3 regions of the Kitasatospora sp. NPDC092286 genome follow, and region 1 is predicted to be linked to each of the others. Evidence: riboswitches for the same ligand, from Rfam matches in the RefSeq annotation. Region 1 holds a riboswitch; each other region holds the start of a gene.

Region 1 (7,798 bases):
GGTGCCGCTGCGGCTGGCCGAGCTGTTCCTGGAGGCCGGCCTGCCGCCGGGCGTGCTGAACGTGGTCAACGGCGGCAAGGAGGCGGTCGACACCCTGCTCGACGACCCCCGGGTGCAGGCCCTGGGATTCGTCGGGTCCACGCCGGTCGCCCAGTACGTGTACGCCACGGCGGCGGCCCGCGGAAAGCGGGCGCAGTGCTTCGGCGGTGCCAAGAACCACCTGATCGTCATGCCCGACGCCGATCTCGACCAGGCCGCCGACGCGCTGATCGGTGCGGGCTACGGTTCCGCCGGCGAGCGGTGCATGGCCATCTCCGTCGCGGTGCCGGTGGGGGAGGAGACCGCCTCCGCCCTGGTCGCCAGGCTCACCGAGCGGATCGCCGCGCTGAAGGTCGGCGCCGCCCACGATCCCGAGGCCGATTTCGGCCCGCTCGTCAGCCGGGACGCCCTGGAGCGGGTGCGCGGCCTCCTGGACCTCGGCGTCCAGGAGGGCGCCGAACTGGTGGTCGACGGACGCGAGTTGACCGTGCCCGGGTACGAGGGCGGCTACTTCCTCGGCGCCACGCTCTTCGACCGCGTCACCCCCGGGATGCGGATCTACCAGGAGGAGATCTTCGGCCCGGTCCTGTGCGTGGTCCGCGCCGCGGACTACGAGGAGGCGCTGCGGCTGCCGAGCGAGCACGAGTACGGCAACGGGGTGGCGATCTTCACCCGGGACGGCGACACCGCCCGGGACTTCTCCCGGCGGGTGAACACCGGTATGGTCGGTGTCAATGTGCCGATTCCGGTGCCGGTGGCGTACCACACCTTCGGCGGCTGGAAGCGCTCCGGGTTCGGCGACCTCAACCAGTACGGGCCGGACGCGATCCGCTTCTACACCCGGACCAAGACCGTCACCTCGTGCTGGCCCTCCGGGGTCAAGGAGGGCGCGAGTTTCACCATCCCCACGATGGGCTGAGGGCCGCTGTGCACAGGGAACTGACCGAGGATCAGCTCGCCATCGTCTCGACCACCAGGGACTTCGCGCAGGAGTGCCTTGCCCCGTACGCGGTGGAGTGGGACCAGAACAAGCACTTTCCCGTGGACGTCCTCGCCAGGGCGGCCGCTCTCGGGCTCGGCGGCGTCCACGTCCGCGAGGAGTGCGGCGGCTCCGGCCTGACCCGGCTGGACGCCGTCCTGGCCTTCGAAGCCCTCGCCACCGGCTGCCCCTCCATCGCCGGCTACACCTCCATCCACAACATGGTCGCCGGGATGATCGACCGCCACGGCACACCCGGGCAGCGGGCCCGCTGGCTGCCGGGCCTCTGCTCGATGCGCGACCTGGCGAGCTACTGCCTCACCGAGCCGGGCGCCGGCTCGGACGCCGCCGCACTCACCACCCGCGCCCGCCGCGACGGCGACCACTACGTCCTGGACGGCGTCAAGCAGTTCATCTCCGGCGCCGGGTCCTCGCAGGTGTACGTGGTGATGGCCCGCACCGGTGGCGAGGGGCCGCAAGGCATCTCCGCGTTCGTCGTCGAACGCGGGGATCCGGGACTCTCGTTCGGGCCCAACGAGCGCAAGATGGGCTGGAACGCCCAGCCCACCCGCCAGGTGGTCCTGGACGGCGTCCGGCTGCCCGCGGACCGCCTGCTCGGGGTGGAGGGCGGAGGTTTCCGGATCGCCATGAACGGCCTCGACGGCGGCCGGCTCGGCATCGCCGCCTGCTCCCTCGGCGGGGCCCAGGACGCACTGGAACGGGCCACCAAGTACCTCGCCGAACGGGAGGCGTTCGGCGCCAGGCTCCTGCACGCCCAGGCCCTGCAGTTCCAGCTCGCCGACATGGCGACCGAGCTGGAGGCCGCCAGGTCGCTGCTCTGGCGCGCCGCCACCGCGCTGGACGACGGCGACCCGCAGGCCCCCCACCTCTGCGCGATGGCCAAGCGCTTCGCCACCGACACCGGTTACGAGGTCGCCAACCGCGCCCTCCAACTGCACGGCGGCTACGGCTACCTCGCCGAGTACGGCGTCGAGAAGATCGTCCGCGACCTGCGGGTGCACCAGATCCTCGAAGGGACCAACGAGATCATGCGCGTCATCGTCGCCCGCGGCCTGACCGGGGCCGCCTGATGAACACCGGGACGGAACAGGAGGACGTCCTCCTCGAACGCGAGGGCCGGATCGGCCGGATCGTCCTCAACCGGCCGAAGGCCCTCAACGCGCTGACCCACCCGATGGTCCGCCGGATCGACGAGGCCCTCGCCCGCTGGGAGCAGGACGAGACCGTGGCGGCCGTGGTCATCACCGGCGCGGGGGAGCGCGGCCTCTGCGCGGGCGGGGACATCCGCGCCATCTACGAGGACGCCCGGGCCGGCGGCACCGCCTCCCTCGGCTTCTGGCGCGACGAGTACCGCCTCAACGCCAGGATCGCCCGCTACCCCAAGCCGTACATCGCCGTGATGGACGGCATCGTGATGGGCGGCGGAGTCGGAATCTCCGCCCACGGCCGTGTCCGCGTCGTCACCGAACGCACCAGGATCGCCATGCCCGAGACCGGCATCGGCTTCGTCCCCGACGTCGGCGGCACCTACCTGCTCGCCCTCGCCCCGGGCGAACTCGGCACCCACCTCGCACTCACCGCCGCGACCGCCGGACCGGGCGACGCGCTGCTGTGCGGACTGGCCGACCTCCTCGTCCCCGCCGCGAAGCTGCCGTCGTTCCTCGCCGCGCTCACCGAGGAGGAGGTCACCGCCGCGGTGCACCGCCACGCCGCTCCCGTCCCCGCCGGCCCGCTCGCCGCACAGCTCGACTGGATCGACCACTGCTACGCCGCCGACACGGTCGAGGAGATCCTCGACCGCCTGCGCGCCAGCGGGGAGGGCGCGGCGAAGGAGGCCGCCGAGCAGATCGCCGCCAAGTCGCCCACCGCCCTCAAGGTGACCCTGCGCTCGCTGCGCCGGGCCCGCCGGCTCGGCCCGCTGGAGCAGGTCCTGGACCAGGAGTACCGGGTCTCCAGCGCGGCCCTGCGCTCGCCCGACCTGGTCGAGGGCGTCCGGGCCCAGGTGATCGACAAGGACCGCTCCCCACGCTGGTCGCCACCGGCCCTGGAGGCCGTGACCGAGGACGACGTGGACCGCTTCTTCACCCCGCTGGGCCCGCAGGAGCTGGGCCTCGGCACCACCACCGCATGGGAGGAACGCTGGTGACCATCCGCACGATCGCCTTCGTGGGACTGGGCAACATGGGCGGCCCGATGGCCGCGAACCTCGTCAGGGCCGGCCACCGGGTGACCGGCTTCGACCTCGACCCCGACGCCCTGCGCCGCGCCGAGGCGGCCGGCGTGCCGGCCGCCGCCTCCGCGCCGGCCGCCGTGGCCGACGCGCAGCTGGTGATCACCATGCTGCCCGCGGGCCGCCAGGTCCTCGACCTCTACCGGGACGGCGGACTGCTGGCCGCGGCCGAGCCCGGAACCCTGTTCGTCGACTGCTCGACCATCGACGTGGCCGACGCCCGCGAAGCGCACGCGGCGGCCCTCGCGGCGGGCCACCGGGCGCTGGACGCGCCGGTCTCCGGCGGTGTGACCGGTGCGAGCGCCGCGAGCCTCACCTTCATGGTCGGCGCGGCGGAGGAGGACTTCGCCGCCGCCCTGCCGGTCCTGGAGGCGATGGGCCGCAAGGTCGTGCACTGCGGCCCGTCCGGCGCCGGGCAGGCCGCGAAGATCTGCAACAACATGATCCTCGGGATCTCGATGATCGCCGTCAGCGAGGCCTTCGTCCTCGGCGAGCACCTCGGCCTGAGCCACCAGGCGCTGTTCGACGTGGTCTCGACCGCCTCCGGCCAGTGCTGGGCGCTCACCAGCAACTGTCCCGTGCCCGGTCCGGTGCCCGCCAGCCCCGCCAACCGGGACTACCGGCCCGGCTTCGCCGCCGCGCTGATGGCCAAGGACCTCGGCCTGGCCGCCGACGCCGCGAAGGCCGCCGGTGTTCCGGTGGAACTGGGCTCCCACGCGGCCGAGCTGTACGCCGGGTTCGCCGCGGACCAGGGTGCCGGGCTGGACTTCTCGGCGGTCATCAACACCATCAGGGAGAGCGCGAAGTGACGGGCCACGAGCCGGTCCTGGCGGAGGTGTTCTGACCCGTGAGGCCGGGGTCGGGGTCGGGGCCGGCGAGTGGCCGGCCCTTGACCCCTTCTCCGCACGACCGACATGATGAGCCGTCATGTACTGACTCCGCCGCTGGGGGAAGTCCGGTCCGAGTCCGGCGCTGACCCGCAACGGTAGGCCGCCGACGGCTGTCGGCGGCGAGCCCGAGGACCCGTCGGCGGAGGCGTGTGTTCCCTCCTCCCGTCGTGGTCTGCGGGCCGGAGTTCCCAGGGCTGCCCGGTTCCGCACCGGCGGCCGGGCGGGGACCCCGTGCGCCCGGGCCCGGAAAGGCGTCCCATGCCCACGCTCCGCCGCTCCCTCGGTCTGCTCGCGATACCCGCGCTCGTCCTGACCGCCGTGCTTCCGGCGTCCGCCGCCCAGGCGGCCCAGGCTCCGGCCCCGGCTCCGGCTCCGGCTCCGGTCTCGATGACCGTCCGTCCCGACGCCGCCGCGGCCGGCTGGCTCGCCCGCCAACTCGTCGACGGAGACCACTTCGAGACCGTCTTCGACGGCACCGCCTACCCCGACCAGGGGCTGACCATCGACGCCGTGCTGGCCTTCGCCGCCTCCCACAGCTCCGACCAGGCCGCCGCGAAGGCCACCGCCTGGCTCGCGCAGCCCGGGATCATCAGCGGCTACCTCGGCGACGGCACCACCGAGGCGTACGCCGGGGCCACCGCCAAGCTGCTGCTCGCCGCCGAGGTCCGCGGCGAGGACGTCCACGGCTTCGGCGGTGTCGACCTCCCGGCCCGGCTCCGCTCGCTCCAGAGCCCGAGCGGCCGCTTCTCCGACCGCTCCCAGTGGGGCGACTACAGCAACGCCTTCGGCCAGTCCCTGGCGGTGATCGCCCTCCAGCGCACCCCGGACGGCGCCCCGGCCGCCGCCGTCGACTTCCTCGCCGGCAGCCAGTGCCCGGACGGCGGCTTCCCCGTCGCCTTCGGCCAGACCACCTGCGCGGGCGACCCGGACGCCACCGCGCTCGCCGTCCAGGCCCTTGCCGCCACCGGCCGCACCGCCAAGGCGAACGCCGGACTCGGCTGGCTGACCGCCCACCAGAACACCGACGGGGGGTTCGCCGCAGCCGGCGCGACCACCTCCAACGCCAACACCACCGGACTGGCCACCCAGGCCCTGCTGTCCACCGGACGGCTCGGCGCGGGTCTCAAGGGCTGGAGCAGCCTGGTCAAGCTCCAGCAGGGCTGCGCCGCCGACGCCGCCGTCCGCGGCGCGGTCGCGTACGACGCGTCCGGGTTCAGCCAGGCCAACGGAGCCCGGGCCACCGCGCAGGCCGTCCTGGGTCTGTCCGGCACCCCGCTGGCCGCCCTCTCCGCCCACGGCGCGCGCCCGGCAGCCCCGGTCCTGGCCTGCCCGGCACCGGCCGGCCGCTGAAACCGCCGAAACCGCCGATCCCGTGAGGAGCCTTTCGATGACCCGCACCCCTGCCCCGGCCCCGGCCCGCCGGATCCGCCGCACCGTCGGTTCGGTCGCCGCCGTCGCGGCCCTGACCGCCGGCCTGCTCGGCGCCTCCGCCGCCCAGGCGCCGCGGGCGAGCGCCACCGCCTGCACCGGTACGACCGGCGTGACCGTCGTCGTCGACTTCGCCGCGCTCGGCGGCGGAATCGAGACCGGCTGCGCCCCCGGCGACCCGGCCAGCGGCCTGGCCGCACTGACCGGCGCCGGCTTCCCGTACGCCTTCCACCCGCGCTACCCGGGTTTCGTCTGCAAGATCAACGCTCTCCCCGCCACCTGCACCAACCCCACCGGCACCGCCTACTGGTCGTACTGGCACGCCCAGCACGGCGGCCCGTGGTCGTACAGCTCGCTGGGCGCCGGAAGCTACGACCCGGCCCCCGGGGACGTCGAGGGCTGGTCCTTCGGTGCCGGTGCCCAGCCGGGTATCACCGCGCCCTGATCCCCACCGGGCCGATCCGCCTCGGTGCTCCGGCTGGAACGGAGAAATCCGGCTGGAGCACCAGGAGGCCCGTCATGGTGCCGGCTCCACCCATTGGGCACGCCAGGCGGGCGGAGCGAACGGATCCGCGAAATACTGGGTCTCGCGGGCGACCTTTCCATCGCGGAATTCCATCACGCTGACGGTGGGTACCGGTTTTCCGTCGTAGTCGAGCACGTATTCGGTGATCCAGAGGTCCCCGCTGCCGAGAATCCGGCGGATGGTGAAGCCGAGCCTGGCCGGGTGGTGTGAGCGCAGCGCCTGCAGGTTGTGGCGGCCGTGGATGCGCTCACCCGACTGGGGATAATCAACGATGACGTCGTCGTGGTAGATCTCGTGCTCGGTGTCCTGGTCCCCTGCGGCGGACGCTGCCCAGTGCCGATCCAGCGCCGCTCGGGTCTCCTGGTGCCCCATCGTGTTCCCTCCGATCACAGCGGTGTCGGACGAGGCGCACATCCGGTGTGCCGGCCTCCTGCCGACCACCGTAACCCCGGCGGCGGTCCCGCCGCCGAGCATGGTTTCCGGACGGTCATCCCGGCGGCCCACGATGACAATGACAGACAGGGAGTGGTCCCATGACCGGGGCGACCGGCAGGGTGGCATTGGTGACAGGGGCCGGCAGCGGAATCGGTGCGGCCACCGCGCGCCTTCTGGCCGCACGAGGGATGCGCGTGGTGGTCAACTACCTGCACAGCGGCACGGCAGCCGGGAAGGTCGTGGCCGGCATCGAGGCCGCGGGCGGCCAGGCCATGGCCGTGCAGGCCGACGTGCGCGAGGCAGCGGCGGTCGAGAGCATGATCGAGCAGGTCCGGGCGGCATGGGGCGGCACCGACGTGCTCGTGCACAACGCGCTCACCCCGTATGTGGTCAAGCCGTTCCAGGACATGACGTGGGAAGAGCTGGGCGGCAAGCTCGACGACGAGCTGCGTGCGGCGTTCGCGGTCACCAAGGCCGTCCTGCCCGCCATGACCGAACAGGGCTGGGGACGCATCGTCTATCTCGGCACCGTCCTCAGCCGCCAGCCCCGGGAGGGCATGATCGCACTGGGCACGGCCAAGGCCGCACTGGCGCAGTTCGCCCGGTACCTCGCCCAGGAGCTGGGCCCGCTGGGCATCACGGTCAACGTCGTCGAGCCCGGCCCGGTGGACGGCACCCGCATGGCGGCGGATGTGCTCGACGAGGAGCACAGGCGTCGGCAGGTGGCCGCCACCCCCCTGGGCCGCCTGGCACACCCGGACGACGTCGCCCGGGCGGTCGCCTTCTACGCCGGCGAGGACAGCGCCGTCATGACCGGCACCACGGCCGCGGTCAACGGCGGGATGTCCATGTACTGACGCCCCGCCGTCCTGTGCGCACGGCGGCGGCACGATCAAGGAAAAACGTTCATGTACACGATCGATCTCGCCTACGTCGGGCGGGGCCTGCACGAGGAACTGGCCGCCTACATCGCCGACCAGCAGGGCTACTACGCCGACGAGGGCGTCCACGTCGCGCTGCACGACGGCTGCTCGTGGGACGAGGAGCGGCTGCGCCACGGCGCCACCATCGGGCTCGGCCGGGCACTGCTGTCCCGACTGGCCGACGGCACCCCCTGGGTCGCCCTCAGCGTCAACACCCACCGCCCGCTGTTCTGGTTCCTCGCCCGCCCCGGCCTGACCTCCCTGGCCGACCTGGCCGGCCGACGGCTGGCGGTGCACGCTCCCCACACCGCACCCGGGTGCTTCACC
Region 2 (7,798 bases), on a different contig from region 1:
CGCTCTACATCGAGGAGCCGGAGGAAGTGTTCAAGTACACCAACCTGTTTCGCCGTGCTCTGGCGGAGTCGCTGCCGCGCACCGAATCGGCCGCACTCATCGAGCGTGCAAAGGACAAGGTCTAGAAATGGTGAGTATGTTCCTGCCGTCTGTTTCCGCTGCCGGACTTGAGTGGTGCAAGTCCTCCTACTCCGGCGCACAGAGCGATTGCATCGAGGTGGCCAGTGGTCTGATCGGCGCTGTGCCCGTACGTGACTCCAAGGACCCGGACGGGCCCGCGCTGCTGTTCGCGGCCGAGGCGTGGTCGTCGTTCCTCGCCGGGGTCAAGGGCGGGGAGTTTCCGTCCCTCTGAACCAACAGCGCTGCCCCGCACGGCCACAGGCCGTGCGGGGCAGCGTCGTCTCGTCTTCTTCTTTAGAAGTCGTCGTCGAAGGCGACCGAGCCCTCGACCGCCACCTGGTACGCCGACACCCGGCGCTCGAAGAAGTTGGTCAGCTCCTGCACGTTCTGGAGCTCCATGAAGCCGAACGGGTTGGTCGACCCGTACCGGATCGGCAGACCGAGCCGCGCGAGGCGCTGGTCCGCCACGGCCTCCAGGTACTGCCGCATCGACTCGGTGTTCATGCCGGCCAGGCCGTCGCCGCACAGGTCCTGGGCGAACTGGAGCTCGGCCTCGACGGCCTCCTCCAGCATCTCCGTCACCTGCTTGGCCATCTCGTCGTCGAAGAGGTCGGGCTCCTCCTCGCGAACGGTGTCCACGACCGACATCGCGAAGTCCATGTGCATGGACTCGTCGCGGAACACCCAGTTCGTACCGGTGGCCAGGCCGTGCAGCAGACCACGCGACCGGAACCAGTACACGTACGCGAACGCGCCGTAGAAGAACAGCCCCTCCACACACGCCGCGAAGCAGATCAGGTTGAGCAGGAACGCCCGCCTGTCCTCCTTCGTCTGCAGCGAGTCGATGTGGTCGACCGCGTTCATGTACTTGAAGCAGAACTGCGCCTTCTGGCGGATGGAGGGGATGTTCTCCACCGCGTCGAAGGCCGCCGCGCGGTCCTCGGGGTCGGGCAGGTAGGTGTCGAGCAGCGTCAGATAGAACTGGACGTGCACGGCCTCCTCGAACAGCTGCCGGGACAGGTAGAGCCGGGCCTCGGGCGAGTTGATGTGCTTGTAGAGGCTCAGCACCACGTTGTTGGAGACGATCGAGTCACCGGTGGCGAAGAACGCCACCAGCCGGCCGATCAGGTGGCGCTCGCCCTCGCTCAGCTTGGCCAGGTCGGCGACGTCGGAGTGCAGGTCCACCTCCTCGACGGTCCAGGTGTTCTTGATCGCGTCGCGGTACCGGTCGTAGAACGACGGGTAGCGCATCGGGCGCAGGGTCAGCTCGAAGCCGGGGTCGAGCAGCATCTTCTGGCGATCGTCGGACATTACTGGCAGGCCTCGCAGGACTCGGGGTTCTCCAGGGAGCAGGCCAGGGCGGCCTCCTCCTCCGGCGTGAGGGTCGGGGACGCCACCGGGACGGGGGCGGCGGCGCGGGCGGCGCCCGAGGCGGCCTGGGCGATCCGGGTCGCCGGGCGCGAGCGCAGGTAGTAGGTGGTCTTCAGACCGACCTTCCAGGCGTACGCGTACATCGAGCTGAGCTTGCCGATGGTGGGCGCGGCCATGAAGAGGTTCAGCGACTGGCTCTGGTCGATGTACGGCATCCGGGCGGCGGCCAGGTCGATCAGCGCGCGCTGGGGCAGCTCCCAGGCCGTGCGGTAGAGCGAGCGGACCTCGGCGGGCAGCCAGTTGAGGTCCTGGACGGAGCCGTTGGCGTCGCGCAGCGCGTCCCGGGTCTGCTGGTCCCAGACGCCGAGCTCCTTCAGCTCGCGCACCAGGTACGGGTTGACCTGGAGGAACTCGCCGGAGAGGGTCTCGCGCTTGAACAGGTTGGAGACCTGCGGCTCGATGCACTCGTAGACGCCGGCGATCGAGGCGATGGTCGCGGTCGGCGCGATGGCCAGCAGCAGCGAGTTGCGCAGGCCGGTCTCGGCGAGCCTGGTCCGCAGGGCGGCCCAGCGGTCGGCCCACTCCGGAGCGGCGCTCGGGAAGTGGTCGATGTGCAGCTCGCCGCGGGCGGCCCGGGTCTCGCCGTACGCCTCGTGGCGGCCCAGCTGCTCGGCCAGCTCGCTGGAGCGCTCGTACGCGGTGAGCATGATGCGCTCGGCGATGAGGGTGGAGAGCCGCTTCGCCTCGGCGGAGTCGAAGTCGATCCGCAGCTGGAAGAAGACGTCCTGCAGGCCCATCACGCCGAGGCCCACCGGGCGCCAGCGGGAGTTGGAGGCACCGGCCTCGGGGGTCGGGTAGAAGTTGATGTCCACCACGCGGTCGAGGAAGGTGACGGCGGTGCGGACGGTGGCGTCCAGGCGGTCCCAGTCCAGCGCGTTCAGCAGGTCGTCGGCGGTGGCGCCGGCGGCGACGTGGGCGCCGAGGTTGACCGAGCCGAGGTTGCAGACGGCGGTCTCGGAGTCGTCCGTGACCTCCAGGATCTCGGTGCAGAGGTTGGAGCTGTGCACCGTGCGGCCGGGCAGCGCGGTCTGGTTGGCGGCGCGGTTGGAGGCGTCCTTGAAGGTCATCCAGCCGTTGCCGGTCTGCGCCAGGGTGCGCATCATCCGGGCGTACAGGGTCTGCGCGGGGATGGTGCGGACGGCCTTGCCGGACTGCTCGGCCTTCAGGTACGCCTCGTCGAACTCGGCACCCCAGAGGTCGACCAGCTCGGGCACGTCGGCGGGGGAGAACAGCGACCAGTCGGCGTTGGCGTTGACCCGGCGCATGAACTCGTCCGGGATCCAGTGCGCCAGGTTGAGGTTGTGCGTGCGGCGCGCCTCCTCACCGGTGTTGTCGCGCAGCTCCAGGAACTCCTCGATGTCCGCGTGCCAGGTCTCCAGGTAGACGCAGGCCGCGCCCTTGCGGCGGCCGCCCTGGTTGACGGCGGCGACCGAGGAGTCGAGGGTGCGCAGGAACGGGACGATGCCGTTGGACTTGCCGTTGGTGCCCCGGATCAGGCTGCCGCGCGAGCGGATCCGCGAGTAGGACAGGCCGATGCCGCCGGCGTGCTTGGAGAGACGGGCGATCTGGGCGTACCGGGAGTAGATCGAGTCCAGGTTGTCCAGCGGGGAGTCGAGCAGGTAGCAGCTCGACATCTGCGGGTGCCGGGTGCCGGAGTTGAACAGGGTCGGGGAGGAGGTCAGGTACTCCAGCCGGCTCATCAGGCCGTACAGCTCGGCCACCTCGCGCACCGACTGCTCGTTGTCGCCGACCGCCAGGCCGCTGGCGACGCGGAGCAGGAAGTGCTGCGGGGTCTCGACCACCTTGCGGGTGATCGGGTGGCGCAGCAGGTAGCGGGACTGCACGGTGCGCAGGCCGAAGTACTCGAAGCGGTCGTCGCCCCGCGGGTCGACGAGCGCGTCCAGGGTCGCGGCGTGCTTGGCGACGAAGGCGGCGGTGGTGTCGCCGATCAGGCCCTCGGCGTGGCCGACCGCGACCGAGGCGGAGAAGGAGACCGAGCCCTGGCTGACCGCCTCGTCGACGATCTCCAGCGCGAGCAGGCGCGCGGCCAGCTTCGAGTACTGCGGGTCCTCGGCGATCATCGACGCGGCGGCGTCCACGGCCAGCCCGCGCAGCTCGGCGAAGTCCGAGCCGGCGTGGCGGCCGCGCAGCGCGGCGGCGGCGACATGGCCGGGGTCCACCTGGGGGAGATCGGCGCTGCGGTCGGTCAGCAGCCGGAGCAGCGCACCGCCGGGGTCGGAGACCGTCGGGTCGACGGGGGCGAAGCTGGAACCCTGGGCGGGCAGGGTGGCTGAGGCAGCGGTGGTCAAGGCGCTCTCTCCTGGCGGCGATCGGCGTCGGTGCATCGGGGTGCCGGACCGTTCGGGGCAGGGGAGCACGGCGCGAACGCCCGGTGGCGTCGCGCGACAGTGTCATCCCCGGCCCGCCCGCGAGGCCCGGACGTGGTGCAGTGCTTCGGGGCCTCTGCGGGGAGGCCGGTGGCACGCCGCCGGCAGGTACTCGGACTCGCGGGCCCTGCTTCCAGAGGCCCGCACACCGCTGCGGGGCAGTCCCGGACTCGCACCGGGTTCCCCTGCGTCGACAGCAGGAGTGAGCATACATCTAGTGGCGGTCGACTGTGGCGGCACCATATGTTGTGGCCGTCGTGTCGCGAGCCCGGACAGGCTCGGCGGGGCGTCAGTGCTTCAGGTAGACCTTGTAGGTGCTGGAGTCGCCCGTCGGCGAGGTGAACTGGGCGATCAGCCGGTACTGTCCGCCGGCGGCCAGAGCGGCCGCCAGGGCGCGGTCCGTGGCAGCCGGCGCGGTGCTGTCGAGGACGACCATGGTGAACCAGCCGTCCCGGATGGCGGCCGCGCTGCCGTCGTCGCCGTGGTGCTGCACCCCGGCGGCGTCCCGGTAGTCGGTCCCGTTGCGCGCCGAGACCCACTGCTCAGGTGTACTGACGGTGCCCAGGTAGTACTCGGCGAGTCCGTCGACCTCGGTGAGGTAGCGGCCCTGCGGTTCGGCGTGCACCCGCAGGACGGCGAGCAGCCGCCCGGAGTCGGGCCCGTTCTGGTAGCGCAGCGCGGACTGTTCGAGGCCCAGCGCGAGCAGGGCGACCCACACCAGGATGCCCAGCTGCGGGTGGCGGAAGTGCGCGCCGACCAGCCGGGTGAGGCCGACCCCGGCCAGCGGGGCGGCGAGCAGCATCCCGAAGCCGAGGTGGCGGAACATCGCCCCGGAGGAGCCCAGCGCCAGGTGGATCGCCGGGACCAGCAGCGCGGTGGCGGTCAGCGCGGTGCCCAGCAGCGCGCGCTGGGCCCGGGTGGTGGTGACGCCGCCGTTCTCCGGGGACTCGTGCATCTGCTCGCGGCGGACGTAGGCGATCGTGCCGGCCACCGCGAGGACGGTGAACAGGCCGCCCCACTGGACGGTGTCCAGGAGGATCCCGCCGACCGTGCGGCCGGCCTGGCCGCGGGCCGGGGACCATCCCGCGATCGTGCCGAGTACGCCGAAGGGGAGCAGCGCGCCGGCCGTGCCGGCGGCGAGCAGCAGCGCGCGCAGGGCGGCCGGGCCGAGCCGCCGGTGCGGCCAGGCGGTGGCCAGCGCGAGGGCGGCCAGGGCGGGCATGGCGAGCGTCGAGGCGTACGCGACCGCGCAGGCGAGGGCGGCGGCCGGTGCGGCGAGCAGGACCAGGGCCACCGGGCGGCGGGCGGTGAACACCGTGATCCAGGCCGCGAGGGCGACCAGAAGAACGGCCGGCGCCTCGGGGGCGGCGTAGAAGCCGACGACGACGGTCGACTGCACCACCGCGTAGGCGGCGATGGAGCAGATGGCCACCCGCTCGTTGAAGAGCCGGCGGGTCAGCGAGTACAGCAGCACGGTGGTCAGCAGGGCGAAGCAGAGACTGAGTACCCGGGCGCCGAAGATGCCGTTGGCGTTGGCGGCGGCGCCGGCCAGCGGCGGGTACAGCCAGGGCGAGCCGGGTGTCCGGCCGACCAGGTCGGAGGTGACGGCGGTGCCGTGCAGCAGGTGGGCGAGCTGCTGGCGGCCGGCCACCATGGTCGCGGCCTCGTCGGGGTGCGCGGCGGCCAGCAGGCGCAGCGAGAGCGCGGCCTGGACGATCAGCACGGCGAGCAGCAGACCGCGGGCTATCCAGCGGCGCCGGGGGCTGGGGGCCGGGTCCCAGCCGATCGCGGGGACCTGCGGGATGGTGTACGGCGCCAGCTCGACGGCCTGGTTGTCGTCCTCGGGGGCGGCGGTGCCCCGCTCGGCGGCGGGCCGGGGCAGGGTGTCCGCGTCCGGCCGGGGGCGGCTGCTCCCGGCGCGCGTCGCGGTGCCGCCGGGGGCAGGGACGGGGCTGTCCGGGGTCAGGGGTGGCTCGGAGGCCGCGCTCATCGTGGGTTCCTGATGTCGAAGCCGTAGCGGGGGTCGGCCACGCGTTGCCTGAAGGCGGCGAGGGTGTCCGGGACGGCCTCGACGCGCCAGTCCGCCCGCTTGACGATGTTGAACCAGACGAAGCCGATGACGTCGTCGTGCGCTTCGAGGCCGGAGAAGAGCTGGTCTATGTCCGCGCGCTGGCGTTTGCCCTGCTCCGAGGCGGTCTCGCTGATGAAGAAGGGCTTCTTGCTGAAGGTGCGGATCTCGGCCATGGTGGGCCCGTACAGGGTGTCGAAGGTCTTCGGGCCGGTGCGGGTGAAGTAGCCGGTCATGCCGGCCCAGTCGACGTAGGTGTCGCCGGGGTAGTACGGCGCCAGCCGGGTGTTGGGCGCGGGGTCGGTGATGTTCGGGCTCCAGACCCAGATGACATTGGTCGCGCCGGCCCGGTCGAAGATGTCGTGGACGTGGCGCCAGGCCGCGACGAAGTCCTCAGGGCTGGCGGCCTGCCGCCCCCACGGGTACCAGTCGCCGTTCATCTCGTGCGCGATGCTGACGGCGATGGGCAGGTCGAGCCTGGCCACGGCCTTGGCCACGCCCCGGACGTAGTCGTCGGTCTCGCCGGCCGCGATCCCCGCCAGCGAGTGGTCGAGCGGCTCCCACGCCATGTAGGGCAGGGCCCCGGCCTCGTAGATCCGGCGGACTCCCGCGGTGTCGAAGCCGCCCCGCCAGTGGGCGTAGTACTCCAGGACGTTCGGCTGTTTGCCGATCGCGGCGGTGTAGGGGGCCAGCGCGTCCATCGAGCCGGGCACGTCGGGCAGCGCGGCGCCCAGGTACTTGCCGGCCGGCTTGAGCAGCGGGGTGACGTCGTACGGGACGCCGACCGGGACGGCCTTCGGCTTCGCCGGCGCGCTCGGGGCGCCCGACGCGTTCGGGGTGGCGGCGCCGGGGGTGGCGGCGGCGGCCGGCGCGGGCTGGGCGAGGTCCTCGGTGTCCTGCATCGCGAAGCCCGGGTCCTCGGGGCCGCAGGCGGTGACGAGCAGCAGTGCGGCCGTCAGCAGTGGGAGCGTCAGCCGACGGTACCGGCCGGCCCGTCGGGGGTGGGCGGACATGGCGATCACACAGCTTCCGTGGGGCGCGGTTGGACGAGGACCCGGCCCACGATGGTCGCGTAGAAGAGGCCGGACGCGAGGACGAGGGTGAAGTTGAGCGGGCCCATCGTGAGCATCCGCCATATGCCGATGCCGACCCAGAGCACGGCCGTCCCGCCGCTCCAGACGGTCATGCCGATCCAGAACCGCCGGGTCTTGTTCTTCTTGGCCCCGCTGGAGCCGGTCGGCTGCCAGGCCATCCGGTTGCGGCGCACGATGTCCCAGATGGCGAAGACGTGCGCCCAGCCGTACATCATGCGGGCGGCCCAGGCCTCCAGCCGGTAGGGGTTGCGGTGCCAGAGCGGGAAGACGACGGTCGCGTAGAGCAGGCCGGGCAGCACCAGCATGGTGTTCTGCCAGCGGATCAGGTCGGGTCTGGCCAGCAGCAGCACGATCGGGATGAGCGGGGAGACGAGGGTGAACAGCGCGGTGTGGATGTAGTAGAAGAACCCGGACAGGTAGCAGGCCCGGGTGACCGGCCGCAGCTTGGTCTCCCAGAACTTGCGGCTGCCCAGCAGGCTCATCGACCCGGTGCACCAGCGGTACTGCTGGTTGAAGAAGCCGCCGACGTTGTCCGGGCAGACCCCGGCCGCCAGGGCGATCGGAATGTACTGCAGGTCCCAGCCGAGCCGGCGCAGGTCGAAGCCGGTGTGCACGTCCTCGGAGTGCCCGATCAGCGTGGTGCCGCCGTTCTCCTCCAGGGCGGCCCGCCGGTAGACGGCGCAACTGCCGACGCAGAT
Region 3 (7,798 bases), on a different contig from region 1:
GTCGGCGGGAGCGGGGCATCACGGTCGCGCGGGTTCCGAGACGTCACGTCGAGCAGTCTTCCCCTTGTACCGGCCTTCTGTCACATCCGGTTGGCCACGGACTCCGGAAGGGCGGTCGCGGCGGGTCGACAAGATCGGGCAACAGAGGCCAAACCGCCTGGCCGGATCTGCATGACGCGAACACGCCAGGTCAGAGCGGTCGGCCGGCCGGGCCGGAGGAAGCTGCCGGACGGCCGGCCGGAGCCGTCGTCAGAGCAACGGCGTGAGCCAGCGGCGCAACAGCTCTTCATAGCGGTCGGGGTCGGCGTTCCAGAGGGCGGCGTGGTCGGCGCCGGGGAAGGCCTGGAGGCTGACCAGGTCGAAGCGGCGGTCGGCGAGCCGGGCGGCGGCCCGCCAGGGCGCCACCGGGTCGTCGGGGCTGTGCAGCACCATGGTGGGCACCCGCAGGTCGGTGCCCTCGGCGAGCCGCGCGAAGTCGGCCAGGTCCACCCCGGTCCGGCCCTCGGCGGCGAGCGCGCCCGGCCCGGCGGCCGTACGGCCGAACCCGGCCCGGGTGGCGCCCCGGCGGGCGAAGACCGGCCGGTCGAGCACCGGGGAGTCCAGTACCAGGCCGCTGATCGCCGAGGTCCAGGCGGACCGGGCGGCGGTCTGCAGCACCATCGTGGCGCCGAGCGACCAGCCGTGTAGGACGACCCGGCCGGCGCCGCTGTCCAGGGCCAGCCGCACTGCCGCCTCGACGTCCCGCCACTCGGTCTCGCCGAAGTCGTCGAGGCCGTCCGGCGCGGCCGGCGCGCCCCGGTCTCCCCGGTAGGTGACGGCGAGGGCGGGCAGACCGAGACGGTGCAGCACGGGCAGCACCGGGAGCGTCTGCTGCCGGTCGGCGCCCGGGCCGTGCACCAGGATCACCCAGGTGCCGCGTTTGCCGTCGAGCCGCCAGGCGGGCAGGGCGCCCAGCTCACCCTCGGCGGCGGTCTCGGCGTAGGGCAGGCCGAGCGCGCCGGTCGGGTCGCCGAGGTGGACCCGGGGGGTGAAGCGGACCTCGGTGCCGGGCGTCAGGGCGCCCCGGTCGGCGCGGACCAGTCGGCGGGTGACGCCCTGTTCGTCGGCGTGCAGGATCTCGTCGACCACCGCGTGGCCGCCCTCGTCCCACTCGACGGCCCAGCGGCCGGGGCGGGTGCTCTCCGGGCTGCGGGTGAAGGTGGCCCGCCCGACGGCCAGGCTCCGCACCGTGACGGGGCCCGCCTGCGGCCGGGAAACGGCCGCCGGGTGGAGCATCCGCCGGACGGCCCTGCGCCCGGCCAGCAGTACGGCGGCCCCGGTGCCGACGGCGGCGGCCGCCACGGCGGCCGCGGTTCCCCAACGCATATCGCTCCCCGCTCTGTTGATCGCGGACTGGGCACCCACCAGTCCACTCGCGGGACCGGACCGGGGCCACCGGGCATGGGCCGACCGGGTGTCACGCCGGACGGGACAGCGGGGGCCGCGGCCTCCACCTGCGGCCGGGCGATCGCGCCCTCTCCGCACCCCCGCGACACCGACCCGCGGAGGCGGCGCGCGGGCGGGCCGTGTGACCAACCCCTCCGTGACCTTGGTTGACTCCCGGTTCGGCCGCGTGATGGGATCCTTCAGCCAAACGGAGGCATGCAGAGGAAGCCGGTGCGAGTCCGGCGCGGTCCCGCCACTGTCACCGGGGAGCACGCTCGGATCAATTCCCTCCTTGCCCGCCAACAGGCAGGAGGGGCCCATCGGCGGGCCGTCAGAAGCCGCTGGAGGCTCCGGGGGTGTGTCGGACCCGGAAGCCAGGAGACTCTCGCCGCCGGTACGTCGATCCAGGGCGCGGACCCTGAGTGAGGACACGCACGCGATGCAGGCTGCCCCGACCGCCCGCCCCCTCTGCCGCCCTTCGCCGTGCGCCCGCTGACCCGCGCGGCCGCCTTCGCGCTGGGCGCCGTCGCGGGACATCTCGCCGACGCCCGCTTCGCCGATCCCCGGCGCGGCCACCCGGTGGCCGCCTTCGGCAGCGCGGCGGGCCGGCTGGAGAAGACGCTCTGGCGCGACGACCGCGCCGTCGGCACCGCCTACACCGCGCTCTGCGTGGGCACCGTCGCGGCCGGGGCGGTGGCCGCCGAACGCGCCCTGGGCCGGCGGCCGCTCGGCCGCGCCGCGCTGACCGCCGCCGCGACCTGGACGGTGCTCGGCGGCACCTCGCTCACCCGGGAGGCCAGGACCATCGGCCGCTCGCTCGCCGCGGGCGATCTGACGGCGGCCCGGGAACGGCTGCCGCATCTGTGCGGGCGCGACCCGAGCGCGCTGGACGAGCAGCAGATCGCCCGCGCGGTGGTCGAGTCGGTCGCCGAGAACACCGCCGACGCCGTGGTGAACGCCCTGGTCTGGGGCGCGCTCGCGGGCACGCCCGGGCTGCTGGCGTTCCGCGCCGTCAACACGCTGGACGCGATGGTCGGCCACCGCTCGCCGCGCTACGCCCGGTTCGGCTGGGCCTCGGCCCGGCTGGACGACGTGGCGGGCTGGCCGGGCGCCCGGCTGACCGCGCTGCTCACCGTGGCCGCCGCGCCCGAGCCCCGGACGGCCTGGCGGATCTGGCGCCGGGACGGCTCCGCGCACCCGAGCCCCAACGCGGGCCAGGCCGAGTCCGCGTTCGCGGGCGCGGTCGGCGTGCGGCTGGGCGGCACCCTCGCGTACGGGGAGCGGGTGGAGCACCGGCCGGTGCTGGGCGGCGAACTGCGGCCGGTGACGGTGGACGACATCGAGCGGGCCTGCCGGCTCTCCCGCCGGGTGGGCCTGCTGGCCCTGGGCACGGCCGTCGCCGGGCACGCGGCGGTCCGGGCCGCCACAGGAAGCCGGACCGTCCTGGGACGGAAGAAGAGGAGGAGCGCATGAGCAACGCACTGCTGGTCGCCGGGACGACCTCGGACGCCGGCAAGACCGTGGTCACCGCGGGCATCTGCCGCTGGCTGGCCCGGCAGGGTGTCCGGGTGGCGCCGTTCAAGGCGCAGAACATGTCGCTGAACTCCTTCGTCACCGCCGGCGGCGCCGAGATCGGCCGCGCCCAGGCGATGCAGGCGCAGGCGGCCCGGGTGGAGCCCGAGGCGGCGATGAACCCGGTGCTGCTCAAGCCGGGCGCGGACGGCCGCAGCCAGGTCGTGCTGCTCGGCCGCCCGGTCGCCGAGGTGGGCGCGCTGGACTACCGCGAGCGCAAGCCGGTGCTGCTGGAGCGGGCCCTGGAGTGCCTGGCGGACCTGCGCAGCCGCTACGACGTGGTGGTCTGCGAGGGGGCCGGGTCGCCCGCCGAGATCAATCTGCGCGACCGGGACATCGCCAACATGGGTCTGGCCACCGCCGCCGGGCTGCCGGTGGTGGTGGTCGGGGACATCGACCGCGGCGGGGTGTTCGCCGCCATGTACGGGACGCTGGCGCTGCTGTCCGCCGAGGACCAGCGCCATGTGACGGGCTGGTTCGTCAACAAGTTCCGGGGCGACGCCCGGCTGCTGGCGCCCGGGCTGGAGATGCTGGACCGGCTGACCGGCCGCCCGGTGCTCGGCACCCTGCCGATGCTGCCCGGGCTCTGGCTGGACGCCGAGGACTCGCTGGACCTGTCCACCGTGGTGGACCGCGCCGAAAACCGCGGGCCGGTCGGCGCGGACGTGCTGCGGGTGGCCGTGGTGCGCTTCCCGAGGCTGTCCAACTTCACCGACGTGGACGCGCTGGTGCAGGAGCCCGGGGTGCTGGTCCGCTGGGCCACCCGGCCCGAGGAGCTGGCCGACGCCGACCTGGTGATCCTGCCCGGCACCCGGGCCACCGTCGCCGACCTGGCCTGGCTGCGCGAACGTGGTCTGGAGCCGGCCCTGAAGGCACGGGCCGCCGCCGGGCGGCCGGTTCTCGGTGTCTGCGGCGGCTACCAGATGCTGGCGCGCGGCATCGTGGACGAGGTCGAGTCCGGGGCCGGCGAGGTGGCCGGGCTCGGGCTGCTGCCGACGCGTGTCCGGTTCGGGGCCGCGAAGGTGCTCGGCCGTCCGGTCGGCGAGGCGTACGGGCAGCGGGTCGAGGGGTACGAGATCCATCACGGTGTGGTGGCCGTCGAGGGGGGAGACCCCTTCTTCTCCGACGGCCGGGGCCGCGCTCTGGACGGCTGCCGGGTGGGCGCGGTCTGGGGCACGACCTGGCACGGCGCACTGGAGAACGACGGGTTCCGTCGCGAACTGCTGCGCGAGACCGCCGAGTTGGCCGGCCGGGCGTTCGTTCCCGCGCCGGACACCTCGTTCGCCGCGGCGCGCGAGGCCCGGCTGGACCGGCTGGGGGACCTGATCGAGGAGCACGCGGACACCGACGCGCTGTGGAAGCTGATCGAGGGCGGGGTGCCGGCCGCGGGGTCGCTGCCGTTCCTGCCGCCCGGAGCGCCTGAGGAGGCCGACAAGGCATGAGTGACGTCCGCTACCCCTTCACCGCGATCGTCGGTATGGCCGACCTGCGGCTCGGACTGCTGCTCAACGCGGTCTCCCCGGCCGTCGGCGGCGTGCTGGTGCGCGGCGAGAAGGGCACCGCCAAGTCGACCATGGTGCGCGCGCTGGCCGGCCTGCTGCCGTCCATCGCCACCGTCGACGGCTGCCGCTTCGCCTGCGACCCGGCCGCGCCCGACCCGCAGTGCCCGGACGGCGCGCACGCCGGCGCCACGGCCTCCGGCCGTCCGGCCCAGCTGGTCGAGCTGCCGGTCGGCGTCTCCGAGGACCGGATCGTCGGCTCGCTGGACCTCGAACGGGCGCTCGCCGAGGGCGTCAAGGCGTACGAGCCGGGGCTGCTGGCGCGGGCGCACCGGGGCGTGCTCTACATCGACGAGGTCAACCTGCTCCAGGACCACGTGGTGGACCTACTGCTGGACGCCGCCGCGATGGGCCGCTCCTACGTGGAGCGCGAGGGCGTCTCGGTGCGGCACGCGGCCCGGTTCCTGCTGGTCGGCACGATGAACCCGGAGGAGGGCGAGCTGCGCCCGCAGCTGCTCGACCGGTTCGGCCTGACCGTGGAGATCGCCGCCACCCGCGACCCGGCGGAGCGCGCCGAGGTGGTCCGCCGCCGCCTGGCGTACGACGCCGACCCGGCCGGGTTCGCCGCCCGGTTCGCCGAGGACGAGCGGGCGCTCGCCGAACGGATCACCACCGCACGGGAGTTGCTGCCCAAGGTCGAACTGGCCGATGTGGCGCTGCGTCAGATCACCGCCGTCTGCGCGGCGTTCGAGGTGGACGGGCTGCGGGCGGACATCGTGATGGCCCGTACCGCCGTCGCGCTGGCCGCCTGGGCGGGCCGGACGGAGGTGCTGGAGGAGGACGTCCGCAAGGCCGCCCGGCTGGCCCTGCCGCACCGCCGCCGGCGCAACCCGTTCGACGCGCCCGGCCTGGACGAGGAGCAGCTCGACCGGACCCTGGAGGAACACGCCGACCCGGAGCCCGAGCCCGCGTCGCAGCCCGAGCCGCAGCCGGAGGACGGGCCCGAGGGCGGCCCCGAGGGCGACGGACCCGACCCGGACGGCGGTCCGGACGGGGGCGGCCCCGACGGCGGTGGCGGCGCACCCGAGCCGACCGGGCCGACCGGCCCGGACGCGCCCGGCGCCGAGGCACCCGCCCCCGAACCCGGACCGGCCCCGGAGCAGACGCCCGAGCAGGCGCCCGTGCCCGCACAGCACCCCGCCCCCGCGCGCGAGTCCGCGCCGGTGGCCGCCGGGGAGCCGTACCGGACCAGGCTGTTCAAGGTGGACGGCACCGGGCGCGGGGCCCAGGGCCGCCGCTCCCCCGCCGAGACCGACGGCGGCCACACCATCCGCGCCCGGCGCCCGCAGGGGCGGCTGGCCCGGCTGCACCTGAGCGCCACCCTGCAGGCCGCCGCGCCGCACCAGGCGGCGCGCGGGCGGGCGTCCCGCGCGCTGGTGCTGCACAAGGACGACTTCCGCGAACAGGTCCGCCAGGGCCGGGAGTCCAACCTGGTGCTGTTCCTGGTGGACGCCTCCGGCTCGATGGCGGCCCGGCAGCGGATGACCGCCGTCAAGGGCGCCGTGCTCTCGCTGCTGATGGACGCCTACCAGCGGCGCGACAAGATCGGCATGATCACCTTCCGGGGCGCGTCCGCCGAGCTGGCGCTGCCCCCCACCTCCTCGGTCGAGGTCGGCGCCGCCCGGCTGGAGTCGCTGCCCACCGGCGGACGCACCCCGCTGGCGGCCGGGCTGCTGCGCGCGCACGAGGTGCTGCGGGTGGAGCGGATGCGCGACCCCGACCGCCGTCCGCTGCTGGTCGTGGTGACCGACGGCCGCGCCACCGGCGCCCGGGACGCCGTCGCGCAGTCCCACCGCGCGGCCGCCCTGTTCGCCGCCCAGGGCGTGGCGAGCGTGGTGCTGGACTGCGAGACCGGCCCCGTCCGGCTCGGCCTCGCCCGGACGCTGGCCGCCCGGCTCGGCGCCTCCGCCGTTACCTTGGACGAGCTGCGGGCCGAAGGCGTGGCCTCGCTCGTCCGCGACAACCGTGCAACCACGATGCGAAAGGCGGCCTGAACCCCATGCCCAAGGGAGTGCCCGAGAACGTCCCCGACGACGGCCTGACGACCCGTCAGCGCCGTACGCTGCCGATCACCGCCGTGCACACCGGCCCCGGCAAGGGCAAGTCCACGGCCGCGTTCGGCATGGCGCTGCGGGCCTGGAACCAGGGCTGGCCGGTCGGGGTGTTCCAGTTCGTCAAGTCCGCCAAGTGGAAGGTCGGCGAGGAGAACGCGCTGCGCGTCCTCGGCGCCTCCGGCGAGGGCGGCACGGTGGCCTGGCACAAGATGGGCGAGGGCTGGTCCTGGGTGCAGCGCTCCGCCGAGATGGAGATGGACAGCGAGGCGGCGGCCAAGGAGGGCTGGGAGCAGGTCAAGCGCGACCTGGCCGCCGAGACCTACCGCTTCTACGTGCTGGACGAGTTCACCTACCCGATGCACTGGGGCTGGATCGACGTGGACGAGGTGCTGACGGTGCTGAGGGACCGCCCGGGCAGCCAGCACGTGGTCATCACCGGCCGGTACGCGCCCGAGGCGCTGACCGAAGTCGCCGACCTGGTCACCGAGATGACCAAGGTCAAGCACCCCATGGACGCCGGCCGCAAGGGCCAGCGCGGTATCGAGTGGTAGTCGCAGGTACGTGAACATTCCCCGTCTCGTCGTCGCCGCGCCGTCCTCCGGCTCGGGCAAGACCACCGTCGCCACCGGCCTGATCGCGGCGCTCGCCGCCCGTGGGCTGGCGGTCTCGCCGCACAAGGTGGGCCCGGACTACATCGACCCGGGCTACCACGGCCTGGCCGCCGGCCGCCCGGGCCGCAACCTGGACGCCTTCATGTGCGGGCCGGAGCGGATCGCGCCGCTCTTCCTGCACGGCGCGGCCGGGGCGGACGTGGCGGTGGTCGAGGGCGTGATGGGGCTCTTCGACGGGGCCTCCGGGCGCGGGGAGCTAGCGTCCACCGCGCACGTCGCCAAGCTGCTGCGGGCGCCCGTGGTGCTGGTGGTCGACGCCTCCTCGCAGTCCCGCTCGGTGGCCGCGCTGGTGCACGGCTTCGCCTCCTGGGACCCGGAGGTCCGCCTCGCCGGGGTGATCCTCAACCGGGTCGCCTCCGACCGGCACGAGCACCTGCTGCGCGAGGCCCTGGAGGAGGGCTCCGGCGTGCCCGTGCTGGGCGCGGTGCGCCGCTCGGCGGCGGTCGCCACGCCGTCCCGCCACCTCGGCCTGATCCCGGCCGTGGAGCGCTCGGCCGAGGCCCTGCGGGCCGTCGCG

Evidence for each region. A riboswitch is a leader RNA that binds a small molecule or an ion and turns the genes downstream of it on or off. The one in region 1 is predicted to bind cobalamin.
Region 2: it holds a riboswitch for cobalamin, as region 1 does, so the genes downstream of both, ACIQIB_RS09105 (ribonucleoside-diphosphate reductase subunit alpha) here and ACIQIB_RS05885 (peptidase) in region 1, are expected to answer to the same signal.
Region 3: it holds a riboswitch for cobalamin, as region 1 does, so the genes downstream of both, ACIQIB_RS12515 (cobalamin biosynthesis protein) here and ACIQIB_RS05885 (peptidase) in region 1, are expected to answer to the same signal.

Annotation. Positions count from the first base shown of each region.
Region 1 covers NZ_JBIVRD010000004.1:7,589-15,386, forward strand. The annotation lists partial or broken gene ACIQIB_RS05865 (CoA-acylating methylmalonate-semialdehyde dehydrogenase) at 1-958, shown strand, start outside; gene ACIQIB_RS05870 (acyl-CoA dehydrogenase family protein) at 967-2,109, shown strand; gene ACIQIB_RS05875 (enoyl-CoA hydratase/isomerase family protein) at 2,109-3,185, shown strand; gene mmsB (3-hydroxyisobutyrate dehydrogenase) at 3,188-4,078, shown strand; cobalamin riboswitch at 4,186-4,315, shown strand; gene ACIQIB_RS05885 (peptidase) at 4,418-5,509, shown strand; gene ACIQIB_RS05890 (flagellar hook-length control protein FliK) at 5,547-6,032, shown strand; gene ACIQIB_RS05895 (nuclear transport factor 2 family protein) at 6,105-6,617, opposite strand; gene ACIQIB_RS05900 (SDR family NAD(P)-dependent oxidoreductase) at 6,647-7,405, shown strand; gene ACIQIB_RS05905 (ABC transporter substrate-binding protein) at 7,457-7,798, shown strand, end outside.
Region 2 covers NZ_JBIVRD010000007.1:52,862-60,659, reverse strand. The annotation lists gene ACIQIB_RS09120 (helix-turn-helix domain-containing protein) at 1-125, shown strand, start outside; gene ACIQIB_RS09115 (DUF397 domain-containing protein) at 128-352, shown strand; gene ACIQIB_RS09110 (ribonucleotide-diphosphate reductase subunit beta) at 415-1,431, opposite strand; gene ACIQIB_RS09105 (ribonucleoside-diphosphate reductase subunit alpha) at 1,431-3,860, opposite strand; cobalamin riboswitch at 4,024-4,155, opposite strand; gene ACIQIB_RS09100 (glycosyltransferase family 39 protein) at 4,228-5,928, opposite strand; gene ACIQIB_RS09095 (glycosyl hydrolase) at 5,925-7,019, opposite strand; gene ACIQIB_RS09090 (glycosyltransferase family 2 protein) at 7,025-7,798, opposite strand, start outside.
Region 3 covers NZ_JBIVRD010000010.1:75,925-83,722, forward strand. The annotation lists gene ACIQIB_RS12510 (alpha/beta hydrolase family protein) at 250-1,365, opposite strand; cobalamin riboswitch at 1,646-1,810, shown strand; gene ACIQIB_RS12515 (cobalamin biosynthesis protein) at 1,909-2,898, shown strand; gene ACIQIB_RS12520 (cobyric acid synthase) at 2,895-4,439, shown strand; gene ACIQIB_RS12525 (putative cobaltochelatase) at 4,436-6,550, shown strand; gene cobO (cob(I)yrinic acid a,c-diamide adenosyltransferase) at 6,556-7,161, shown strand; gene ACIQIB_RS12535 (cobyrinate a,c-diamide synthase) at 7,172-7,798, shown strand, end outside.